4 regions of the Mesobacillus thioparans genome follow, and region 4 is predicted to be linked to each of the others. Evidence: riboswitches for the same ligand, from Rfam matches in the RefSeq annotation. Region 4 holds a riboswitch; each other region holds the start of a gene.
What was found. Region 4 has a riboswitch for S-adenosylmethionine ahead of metK (methionine adenosyltransferase). Riboswitches for the same ligand answer to the same signal wherever they lie in the genome.
Positions count from the first base shown of each region.

Region 1: linked by a shared signal. The riboswitch ahead of ACNAZ4_RS05090 (methionine biosynthesis PLP-dependent protein) and the one ahead of metK (methionine adenosyltransferase) in region 4 are both predicted to bind S-adenosylmethionine.
Region 2: linked by a shared signal. The riboswitch ahead of ACNAZ4_RS19160 (sugar ABC transporter substrate-binding protein) and the one ahead of metK (methionine adenosyltransferase) in region 4 are both predicted to bind S-adenosylmethionine.
Region 3: linked by a shared signal. The riboswitch ahead of ACNAZ4_RS21010 (methionine ABC transporter ATP-binding protein) and the one ahead of metK (methionine adenosyltransferase) in region 4 are both predicted to bind S-adenosylmethionine.

Region 1 is NZ_CBCSFH010000002.1:121,583-124,701, forward strand. It holds gene ACNAZ4_RS05085 (M4 family metallopeptidase) at 1-1,200, shown strand, start outside; SAM riboswitch class I at 1,373-1,484, shown strand; gene ACNAZ4_RS05090 (methionine biosynthesis PLP-dependent protein) at 1,620-2,735, shown strand; gene metC (cystathionine beta-lyase) at 2,732-3,119, shown strand, end outside.
Region 2 is NZ_CBCSFH010000014.1:25,908-29,026, forward strand. It holds gene ACNAZ4_RS19155 (dynamin family protein) at 1-978, shown strand, start outside; SAM riboswitch class I at 1,141-1,245, shown strand; gene ACNAZ4_RS19160 (sugar ABC transporter substrate-binding protein) at 1,348-2,448, shown strand; partial or broken gene ACNAZ4_RS19165 (ATP-binding cassette domain-containing protein) at 2,723-3,119, shown strand, end outside.
Region 3 is NZ_CBCSFH010000017.1:69,635-72,753, forward strand. It holds gene ACNAZ4_RS21005 (methionine ABC transporter permease) at 1-125, opposite strand, end outside; gene ACNAZ4_RS21010 (methionine ABC transporter ATP-binding protein) at 115-1,146, opposite strand; gene ACNAZ4_RS21015 (hypothetical protein) at 1,218-1,397, shown strand; SAM riboswitch class I at 1,563-1,666, opposite strand; SAM riboswitch class I at 1,757-1,859, opposite strand; gene map (type I methionyl aminopeptidase) at 2,040-2,783, opposite strand; gene ACNAZ4_RS21025 (ZIP family metal transporter) at 3,041-3,119, shown strand, end outside.
Region 4 is NZ_CBCSFH010000009.1:163,716-166,834, forward strand. It holds gene asnB (asparagine synthase (glutamine-hydrolyzing)) at 1-354, opposite strand, end outside; gene metK (methionine adenosyltransferase) at 609-1,811, opposite strand; SAM riboswitch class I at 2,096-2,236, opposite strand; gene pckA (phosphoenolpyruvate carboxykinase (ATP)) at 2,517-3,119, shown strand, end outside.

The DNA.
Region 1 (3,119 bases), on a different contig from region 4:
AAATCACAGAGAGATGCAATTACAGCAGCTGAAAATGATTTGGGCTTCAAACCAGAATATGAATCATCTCCATCTGCTGAATTGGTTGTTTATCCTGCAGAAGATCAGGCCGTATATGCCTACCATGTGACATTGAATTTCCTGAGTCCTGAACCAGGTAACTACCAGTACTTCATCAATGCGGTGACAGGTGAAATCATCAATAAGTACAATGCCATTCATACTGCCGGCAAAACCAATCCATCCTTAAGTGGAACCAATACGGTAGGTTCTGGTGTGGGAGTGCTCGGAGACCAGAAATCATTGAATACTCTTCTTTCAAATGGCTCTTATTACCTGCAGGATAATACCCGAGGAAATGGCGTTTTCACTTATGATGCGAAAAACCGTCAACAAACTCCTGGTACACTATGGGCCGATGCTGACAATAACCTGAATGCAAAATATGATGGTGCGGCGGTCGATGCTCATTATTATGCAGGCCTGACTTATGATTACTATAAAAACAAGTTTGGCCGGAATTCGTATGACAACAAAGGCGCAGCATTAAAGTCAAGTGTCCATTATGGCCGAAGCTACAACAATGCATTCTGGAACGGACAGCAAATGGTGTACGGTGACGGCGATGGCACAACCTTCATTCCTCTTTCAGGTGGCCTTGATGTTGTGGCACATGAATTGACACACGCTGTGACAGATTTCAGTTCCGACCTTGTTTACCAGTATGAATCAGGCGCACTAAATGAAGCGATTTCTGATATCTTTGGTACACTAGCTGAATTCCATGACAACAATAATCCTGATTTCGAAATCGGTGAAGATATCTATACACCAAACAAGGCCGGTGATGCACTCCGCTCCATGAGCGACCCGACAAAATACGGCGATCCAGATCACTATTCCAAGCGTTATACTGGAACTTCTGATAACGGCGGTGTCCATACGAACAGTGGAATCATCAACAAAGCAGCCTACCTTCTTAGCCAGGGCGGCACACATTATGGTGTGACAGTATCAGGAGTCGGTACTGAAAAATTGGGTGCAATCTTCTATCGTGCAAACACAGTGTATTACACTTCTTCAACCAACTTCAGCCAGGCACGTGCTGGAGCTGTACAAGCTGCTAAAGACCTGTACGGATCAACTTCCCCAGAGGTAGCTGCTGTCAATAAAGCTTTTGATGCAGTGGGAGTAAATTAATAGCTTCATATTTAATCAGACTGGCTCTTGTTTCAGAGAGCCAGTCTTTTCATATGGTTCCCATTCCGCGGTGATTTTATCTCCCCATTACTTCACCGCTTTAATTAAATGATTGACAATCTTATAGAAGAGCGGTAATATTTAGAGAAATTTAATAATTCAATTATATGTAATCTTATCCAGAGAAGCTGAGGGTCCTGGCCCTATGAAGCTTCAGCAACCTTCAACTTTGTTGAAAAGGTGCTAACTCCAGCAAGTTTTTTTTAAAACTTGGCAGATAAGAAGATGGCTGACATTTTTAAAGTCTTCTTCTTGAGAAGGCTTTTTTGTTTTTTGTTTAATTTTCCGCTATGAATTTAATAGCGAAAATTCCCATTCAAAAATTGCCTCCTGCCGATCAATCATTAGGAGTGAGAATATTGGTTAAAATTGATACAAAGTTAGCACAGCTTGGCAACAGGAGTGAAACTTCAACTGGTGCAGTTAATCCGCCCATCTACTTAACGACAGCATACCGTCATGAAGGTATTGGTCAGTCCAGCGGTTATGACTATGTCCGCACTGGCAATCCTACTCGTGAAATATTGGAAAAAGCGATTGCGGACCTTGAAGAAGGCGATCGCGGATATGCCTGCAGCTCAGGGATGGCGGCCATCTGGACTGTTCTCTCATTATTCCAGTCTGGCGATGAATGGATTGTCTCTAAAGATTTGTATGGTGGCACATACAGGCTTCTTGAGCAGGGATTCAAAAAGTGGGGATTAAATAGTACATACGCTGACATGTCCGATTTAAATGAAATCAAAGCAGCCATCAATCATAATACGAAGGCACTGTTCGTGGAAACACCGACAAACCCGTTGATGGAACAGGCCGATATCCAGGCGATTGCGAAAATTGCCAAAGACAACGGGATATTGCTGATCGTGGATAATACCTTCTACACTCCCCTTCTTCAAAAGCCATTGACACTAGGCGCGGATATTGTGATCCATAGTGCGACGAAGTATCTTGGCGGCCATAATGATGTGCTCGCAGGACTGATCGTTGCCAGAGGAGAAAAAATCTGTGATTCCCTCTTCCTCCACCACAACGGTGGCGGAGCGGTGTTGAGTCCATTCGATTCCTGGCTTCTGCTCCGCGGCATGAAAACATTGTCATTAAGGATGGAGCGTCATGAGCGTAATGCCAGGAAGCTGGTTGCATTCTTGGAGAATCACGGTGCTGTAAAGGATGTCCTTTATCCTGGCAGAGGCGGAATGATTTCTTTTCGAGTCCAGTCACCTGCTACCGTAAATCCATTTTTGAAAAGCCTTTCCACGATCACTTTTGCAGAAAGCCTTGGAGGCATTGAGAGCTTCATCACCTACCCGGCTACTCAGACACATGCTGATATTCCGGCTGAAGTCCGTGAAAAAACCGGCGTTTGTGACAGGCTGCTGCGATTCTCTGTGGGAATTGAGGATTGTGAAGATTTGATAGAGGATTTGGAAGCCGCTTTTAAAAAGGCATATGAGGAGGCTGGAGGTAAATGAGCCATCCATATACCTTCGAAACCAAGCTTCTCCATAACAAATATAAGGTGGATCCTGCAACTGGCGGAGTGAGTGTCCCGATCCAGCATGCTTCTACCTTTCATCAGTCTTCAATCGATCATTTCGGAAAATACGATTACAGCCGCAGCCTGAACCCTACCAGGGAGGCGCTTGAGGATATAATCGCTGAACTGGAGGGCGGTCTCAGGGGATTTGCATTTTCATCTGGTATGGCTGCGATTTCAACTGCATTTATGCTGCTTTCGCAGGGAGATCATGTGGTAATCACCGAGGATGTTTACGGCGGTACATACAGGATGGTGACACAGGTGCTGAACCGATTCGGGATTGAACACACGTTTGTGGACATGACAGACCTGGATG
Region 2 (3,119 bases), on a different contig from region 4:
GTTGATCTTGAACAGGAACGCACCGCGAAACTGCAGTTCTTTGTCAGACGGGCGATCACGTATTTGCTCAATAAGCGGGTTGAAATCGAAAATAACCATATGGAATCCATCAGCTGGAACGAGGAAATGGTCAGCAAGCTGAATGGTGCCATCAATCAGTTGGGCGATATTGAAGAAGAGAAGTCACGCTCCATCCAGAAGTCATTCCGTAAAATCAAGGATGAAACCCGTGCGGAAATCATTGAAAAGATTCCGGAATTACTGCGCAGCTGTTCTGACTTGGTGACAGAGGACAGTGATTTTGGCAAAATCCATTCGGAAATGGACCAGGAAATGAACAAGCGAATCGAAGAGTATCTGGAACAAACGGTAATGCCAAAGTTCCATGCTGATTTGAATGACTGGATCCAATTTTCAAAGGATGAGTTTGACCAGAGCCAGAATTATTTGGGCGAGATGGCGGAGGGCTTTAACTCTATGTACGGAGAGGAACGAATCAGCCTTGACTGTGATTTCAGGGTGCTCGATGACTGGCGCCGAGATGCTAATCGAATGACGAATGGCGTGCACTATGAGAAGGTCAACATCATGAACCGCTCGACCCCTCAAGCCTTTTTCCTGAAAAGCGCCGGCAAGCTGCTTGGCGTGCTTCCGCAAAATAATACAATGCTTTATAACAGGTATAAATCCTATCTAGAGACAGAGGATTATTATGAAATTGGAGTAACCATCGCCAAGAGGTTCCTGCAGCAATTCGAGATCTTCGAAAAATCGATTGAACGCGATGTGAATCTGTTCTTCAAACAACCGTTCAACGTTCTTGAAGAATCTGTAGAAGAAGCCAAGAGCGAAATCGACCATGGCAAAAATGAATTGGAGAAATTGAGGACCAACCCGGAATTGTACCGCGATCCATTGACACTGTATGAAGTAAAACTTCGCCAGTACGAATGGATGACCGCAGCCGGAAGGGGTTGATCGTTAGTGAAAGGAAGATTCCCGGATTTGGGAGTCTTCTTTTTTTTTACAAGCTACTTTTTTAAGATTAAAAATTTAATTTTCATAATAATATTGACAATATGATTACAGGAGTTTAAAGTAAAGTTTATCAATTTGCCAGATTAATTAAATAACTAAATTCTCTTATCAAGAGTGGCAGAGGGACTGGCCCTATGACGCCCAGCAACCGTTCCATCAGGAATTGGTGCTAAATCCTGCAAAACGATATGTTTTGGAAGATAAGAGAGGAATCTGACCTTTTCACCATTTTGTGTTCGAAACCTCTCTTTTCTGGAGAGGTTTTTTTATTTGGGTTAACTGAGCAGACACATTAAGGGGGAAATGCAGATGAAAAGAGTTGGATTCAAAAAGGTATTTTTAACGGCGGTAGCTTCAGCATTGCTGCTGACTGGCTGCGGTGGAGGAGAAACGAAGACGGCAAGCGGTCCTGTTGAGGGAGTTCCGGATCGTTTTGCGAAGGGTGAAGAAGTCAAAATCAAAGTCATCCGCAAGATTGGCGGAGATGATCATACTGCGCAATTTTTAGCAGGAGCGAAGGCGGAAGGGGAAGCGCTTGGCTTCAAGGTCGACGTCTTCACTGCTAACGGAGATACAGCAAAATTCCATGATGCCATCAACCAGGGTCTGCAGCAGGACTATGACGGATTCATCATCTCACATGGAGATGACGCTGCAACTATAGACGATGTGAAAAAATTGACGGAGAAGGGCAAAAGTGTCGTGACGTTCGATTCGAATCCTGATCTCGCACAGGTTGAAGGCGTGACACTTACTTCCCAGGATGACGAAGCACTCGCAACCCAGGCGCTCGACCAGCTTGTGAAGGACCAAAACGGTGAAGCGAATATAGTCTACCTCTGGGTCGATGGCTTCCCGCCAATGGTCAGAAGAAATAAAGTTTACCAGGAAACCTTGAAGGCTAACCCTGGAATCAAAGAGGTTGAGAGATTCGGAGTTGCCGCAGCCGATACAAGCGTACAAACGCAGAATGCAGTGGCAGCGATGTTGAACAAACACCCAAAAGGAGAAATTGACGCGATCTTCGCGACATGGGATGCATTTGCGATTGGGGCAGCCCGTGCCATCAAGGAAGCAGGCCGCGATGAAATCAAGATTTACGGAATTGATGTTTCTAATGCAGACCTTCAGGAAATCCAGGCAGAAGGCAGCCCATGGAAATACACAGCAGCCGTTGATCCGAAGCTGATCGGTGAAGTGAATATGAGATTGCTGGCGAAAAAGCTGGCTGGTGAAGAAACACCGGCAACTTACGACCTTGAAGCTTCACTGATTTCACAGGAAGAACTTCAGCAGTCGAAAAATCCAGTCAACATGGCAAATCTGGCTGAAATTATCGACGGATGGGGCAAATCGGATGCATTTTTAGAAGATTGGATAAAGAAATTGAAAGATCACTATAAGAAATAACGATTGAGAGGGTTTGTTGAGAAGGTTTTATAGCTGGAAAAATTATTATATAGCGACTTTTTCGGTTTTATAGCGAGTTTTTTATTTTTATAGCGACTTTCTCGATTTTATAGCGACTTTTTCAGTTTTATAGCGACTTTTCAATTTTTATAGCGAATTGGAAATTCCACGCGATTTTTTCCAGTTCAGACACAAACAAAGCAGGCACTCTCAAACAAAAGAGAGTGTCTGCTTTGCAGAAAGGTAGGGAGGAGGAACCGGGATGATACTTCAAATGAAAAACATCAGTATTGAGTTTCCTGGGGTATGGGCGCTGAACGCAGTGGATTTCAACACGGAAACTGGCAGGATCCATGCGTTGATCGGAGCGAATGGCGCGGGTAAGTCGACATTGATGAAGGTGCTTTCCGGCGCGCATGATCACTATACCGGGGAAATTCAGCTCAATGGTGAGAGTGTAGAAATCAGGACTCCAGCTCATGCGCAAAAGCTCGGGATCCAGACAGTCTACCAGGAGGTCGATACAGCCATCATCCCGTCGCTGACTGTGGCCGAGAATATCATGCTCAATCAAACAGTTCAGAATCTGGACAACAGGCACTGGATGAATTGGAAGCAGTTGTTCAAACAGGCAGAAGACATTATTGAGGGCATGAACCTCAAGATTCCTG
Region 3 (3,119 bases), on a different contig from region 4:
TTCCTGGTGACGACAAGCGCAATGCCGAGCGGCACTCCGAGGACTGCTGAAAACAGCAGGGAGAACGCAACCATTTGCAGTGTTTCAATTAATGCCTGGGTGATTTGTTCTGAGTTAACTAGCATGTGCGGTCACTTCCTTTATGTTGACTTTTTGCTGATTGATAAAATTAAGAGCCCTCAAAATTTCCTTATCACTTCCCTGGAACTCGACAATCAGGTTCCCGAATGGAATTCCCTGCAGCTCGGTGATATTCCCGAACAGGACATTGATATGGATATCGAACTTCTTTGAAAGCTGTGAAAGCAGCGGCTCGCCAGCTGATTCGCCAACAAAGTTGATCTTGAATACCTTTTGCAGGCCTGCATGTCCTTCAATGATCCTGCGAACGGAATCGGGAATCCTGTCATTCATGATTGTGCTGACAAAATTCCTGGCTGTCTCTGTTTTTGGGGCTGAAAAAACTTCAAAAACGGAGCCTTCCTCAATGATTTTTCCTTCCTCGATGACAGCGACCCGGTCACAGATTTCCCTGATGACAGACATTTCATGGGTGATGATCAAAATCGTAATGTTGTACTCCTTGTTGATTTTTTTCAAAAGCTGAAGGATCGAACTGGTTGTCTGCGGATCAAGCGCTGATGTCGCTTCATCGCAAAGCAGGATCTTAGGCTGGGTTGCCAGGGCCCGTGCAATGCCAATGCGCTGTTTCTGCCCGCCTGAAAGCTGGTCAGGATAATTGTCTGCTTTATCAGCGAGACCGACAAAATCGAGCAGCTGATAAACCCGCTCTTTGATTTTCGCCTTCGGAAGCTTACCTAGAACGAGCGGCATCGCGACATTTTCAAATACCGTTTTGGAGTTCAAGAGATTGAAATGCTGGAATACCATTCCGATATTCCTTTTAACCTCCCGCACTTCCTTTACCGAAAGGGAAGTCATGTCGCAGCCATCGACAATCACCCGTCCTGACGTCGGCCGTTCCAATAGATTCACACAGCGGATCAGTGAGCTTTTTCCTGCACCGCTAAAACCTATGACCCCGAATATCTGTCCTTCTTTGATTTCCAGATCGATCCCATTAAGTGCCGCTACCTTGTTCCCGCGGCTTTCATAAACTTTCTCCACTTGTTCAAATGTAATCAACTGTCTTCCTCCTTTGTCTTGAAAAGCGCAAGCGCCTTGGTCAGCCCCGACAAGCGCTGGAGGGCCGACCTGTGAAGTCATTCTTTGACTTCATTGGGCGGACCGAACTCGAAAAGTATAGCCGACTGTCCAGAAACGCAGAAACTGGAGACTCCGACAAAGAAGCGCTTTTTGCTTCTGCCGGCGGAGTTGAAGTTTCGGAGTTTCTAGGAGGCGACACTAGACGTGCGACTCGAGCTGCTCAAAGCTAACGCTTATCGCAAGATACTCCAGGGAGCCCACTCAGGGATGAAAACTGGCTAGGCGCTGTAGCTAGACACTAATTTGATAAAAATTCAAAGTTTCTTATAAAGAAAAAAACCTCTTCCCGGGAAACAGGAAGAGGGCATGCCGCAACGAATGCTGGACAAGAACTCTTCTTATCTCCCAAGCTCATGCTTGCTGGATTTGGCACAGTCCTCAAAGTGAGTCCGCTGCCGAGGCTTCATAGGGCCAGTCCCTCCGCCTCTCTTGATAAGAAAGTAACGATATGAAATTGTAGGTGGGGTTCTTTGGAAAAATAAAAAGTCCCCTTCAGAAAGAAGAGGACATGAAATGAAAAGTCGGCCTCTTCTTATCTTTCAAGCTTCTGCTTGCTGGATTTGGCACAGTCTCCAAAGGAGTCCGCTGCCGAGGTGTCATAGGGCCAGTCCCTCAACCTCTCTTGATAAGAAGTAATTCGAATATTGAGTTGTTGTAAATCTTGTTTATTACTTTACTGCGTCGCAGAGAATGTGTCAATCATTTTGTTGATTTTTTTTTTAGAAACACGAAAAATAGGAATTTAGTATTAATTGAGACGTATGCGTAAAAAAAAAGAAACCCCTGCAGCAGCAAGGGTTTCAATCCAAAATCTATCTGGTAATCACAAGCGGTCCATTTTTAGTAAGGATGATCGTATGCTCACATTGTGCAACAAAACTGTTTTCTGTGACATAAGTCCATTCATCATGTTCGTATTGGAAAACTTCTTCCTCACCAGTGGAGATGAATGGCTCAAAAGCGATGACCATTCCTTCTTTCAGAAGTTCGTCATCCCATGGCTCATGATAGTTGTAGATGTGATCGGGAGCCTCATGGATTGTCCGCCCGATTCCATGTCCGGTCAGGTTTTTAATTACTTTCAGACCGTTCTTTCGCGCAGTCGCCATAACGGCCTTGCCAAGTCCGCTTTTCTTCGACCCTGGTTTTGCTTTTTTTAAGCCCGCTTCAAAAGCCTCTACAGCTGTTTCACATATCTTTGTTAAAATCGGGTCACCTTCGCCAACGACAATGGAAATCCCTGTATCGGCAAAATAACCATTTTTCGATCCGGAAACATCGATATTAACGAGATTGCCTTCTTTGATGACACGGCTCCCCGGAATCCCGTGGGCCACTTCTTCATTCACGCTGATGCATGTATACCCTGGGAAATTGTACTCGCCTTTCGGAGCAGAAATAGCCCCATTCTGCTCGAACAAGGCGCCTGCCAATTCATCAAGTTCCTTCGTTGTAATGCCAGGCACGGTTTTCTGCACCAATTCGTCCCGAATCAAGCCAACAATCCGGCCAATTTCTTTTAATCCGTTAAAATCTTCTTCTGTTTTTGCAATCATGACTTAGTTCCCTTCCATGTATAAACTATCTTATTAGAGTATCCCTTTTTTGGGTGAAAATCCATTCATCCGGCTCAAAGCCTGGAGATTAAAAATAAATAAGATTGGAATAACGTTTAGAATGTAGTAATCTTGATAAAACATATCCAGAGCGGTCTGATTTATGTAGAACAAGATATATTCACCACTTCATCATCCATATAATACATTAAAATGAATTACATTTGATTACAGAGCAAGTCTTGGGAGGTATAAGGATGCTTGAATATTTTATGGGCTTACATCCAGTTGTCCAGGCGCTGATCGGGACCTTGTTTACCTGGGGAATGACAGCTT
Region 4 (3,119 bases):
GACAGCCTGCTCTTTAAGATGGCTGTAAAGGGCAATTATGACTTCAGTGTCAGAGTGTGTTTCGAAAGTCATCCCTTCTTCAATCAACTCTTCACGAAGTTCAAGATAGTTGTAGATTTCACCGTTGAAAATGATCCAATAGCGTTCATTTTCATAAGTCAATGGCTGATGGCCAGCCTCAAGGTCGATGATGCTCAGACGGCGGAAGCCGAACTGGATATGCTCATCATAGAAATACCCGTCATCATCAGGTCCGCGGTGGGTGATGATATCATTCATATTTTTAAACAGCTGCTTGTCATCGCTGCTGAATTCCTGTGCATTTTCATGTACACAACCGATAAAGCCACACATTATGTACTTCACCTTCTCCATTTCAGAAAAAATTTATTGTGATTTTCCAGTAATTTTACTTGCTAAAAACATACCATCTAATACTACCATTAAACGCAAAATTTTTGCAGTAAAATCTGAGGGAAATTTAAGGTAATACTCTATTTTACACCTTTTGGACCAGATGCAAACCTGAGGACTATCCTCTCTTCCATTAGTTAGACGCCAAATAATAAAGGGAGTTACATATTTCTATGCAACTCCCTTTGTACTTTTTATTTACCTTGAGCTTGAGTGCGAAGTGTTTCAGCCTTGTCTGTACGCTCCCATGGAAGGTCAACGTCAGAACGGCCGAAGTGTCCGTAAGCAGCTGTCTGCTTGTAGATCGGCTTGCGCAGGTCAAGCATGTTAATGATTCCAGCTGGACGAAGGTCGAAGTTGCTTTCAACAACATCGATCAATACATCTTCGCTTACCTTGCCTGTTCCGAACGTATCGATCGAGATGGATACCGGACGGGCAACGCCGATTGCATATGCAAGCTGAACTTCAACTTTTTCAGCAAGGCCGGCAGCAACGATGTTCTTCGCAACGTAACGTGCAGCGTATGCAGCTGAACGGTCAACTTTTGTCGGATCCTTACCAGAGAAAGCGCCTCCGCCGTGGCGAGCGTATCCGCCGTAAGTATCAACGATGATTTTGCGGCCAGTAAGACCTGCATCACCTTGTGGTCCGCCGATTACGAAACGGCCAGTTGGGTTGATGAAGTATTTTGTGTTTTCGTCGATCAATTCTGCCGGTACGACAGGGTTGATGACATGTTCCTTAAGGTTACGCTGGATCTGCTCAAGCGAAACTTCTGGGTGGTGCTGAGTTGAGATAACGATCGTATCGATGCGGACTGGCTTGTCGTTCTCATCGTATTCAACTGTTACTTGAGTTTTTCCATCCGGACGAAGATATGGAAGGATTTCTTCCTTACGCACTAAAGTAAGGCGGCGTGAAATCTTGTGAGCCAATGAAATTGGAAGAGGCATAAGCTCTTTCGTTTCATTACATGCAAAACCGAACATCAAGCCCTGATCACCAGCACCGATTGCTTCGATTTCAGCATCGGACATCTGGCCTTCACGTGCCTCAAGCGCCTGGTCAACACCCATCGCGATGTCAGCAGACTGCTCGTCGATTGAAGTCAAAACTGCGCAAGTTTCAGCGTCGAAACCGTACTTCGCGCGAGTGTAGCCAATTTCCTTGACTGTTTCACGTACGATTTTCGGAATATCTACGTATGTAGATGTAGTGATTTCGCCCGCAACTAGTACAAGGCCTGTCGTAACTGATGTTTCAGCAGCAACACGTGCGTTAGCATCTTTAGCAAGGATCGCATCCAAAATCGCGTCAGAAATCTGATCGCAAATTTTATCCGGATGGCCTTCTGTTACTGATTCAGAAGTGAACAAACGGCGTTTGTTTGACATCTGAGTTCCTCCCTCATGTATAAAAATTGATCGAGGCTGTCCCAATACAGACCTCGTTTGATACGGTACTCATTCCCTATGTAGTATGAAATAAACGCTGAGTTTTTATTAGAAAAATTTGTTTAGTATTCATGATGAATTTCTTTTTTCCTAATTTTCACCCACGGGAGCAATGACACCAAAGAAGGCATTCCGATTGCATTTCCATGCATCGGACAGAAAAAAGCAATATAAAAAACCTCTCCAATTGTGAGGAAAGGTTTTAGCTTTAACCGCGCCTTTCGCTCTTATCGTTCAAGGGCAATTCCCTTGCGTCAGGTTAGCACCTTTGCCCGGAAAAGATCAGCTTATTCATAGGCTGTTTTTCTCGTTTGCAGGTTGCTGGGTTTCATTGGGCCTGTCCCTCCACCAGCTCGGGATAAGAGAGTATCCGTTCAAATCAAAATCATAACGAACCTGTAAGGCCATGTCAATCATTTTCTCGGTAAAATTGTCGATTGTTGTTGAAAGATATTCTTTTAAATAAAATGAGGACAAACCAACCCCTTTTACTTGACTATATAAAGAAAGAATTATATAACGCAAGGTAGGTACAAGGTAATTTTTTCATCATTAGTATAGATTAATTGCTCCAATGTGTTATACTAATACCGTGATGTAAACACTTACAAAATATTAATCTTTGAAAAAGGAAGGTATCCTCCGATGAACGTTGTAGGAATATCAAATGAACTTTCAGCACTATTAAACGGAAACAATGTACAGGTACAGCTATCTGTTCCCCAGCTTGTCGAAAAGGTCCTGAACCGCAATGAAGGTCTTTTGACATCGACTGGTGCAGTAAGAGCGACTACTGGTAAATATACTGGCCGTTCACCAAAAGATAAATTCATTGTCGAAGAAGAATCCGTAAAAGACAAAATTGACTGGGGCTCTGTCAACCAGCCAATTTCCGAGGAATCGTTCACGAAGCTATATAATAAGGTATTGAAATTCCTTAAAGATAAAGAGGAAGTATTCGTATTCAAGGGATTCGCCGGCGCGGATAAGAAATACCGCCTGCCAATCCAGGTCATCAATGAATACGCATGGCACAACCTGTTCGTCCATCAATTGTTCATCCGTCCATCAGAGGAAGAGCTTGCTGAGCACGAATCCGAGTTCACGGTTATTTCAGCACCTACTTTCAAAGCGGATCCTGAGGTCGATGGAACGAACTCAGAAACGTTCATCATCGTTTCCTTCGAACAGCGCGTTGTCTTGATCGGCGGAACGGAATATGCGGGTGAAATGAAGAAATCGATTTTC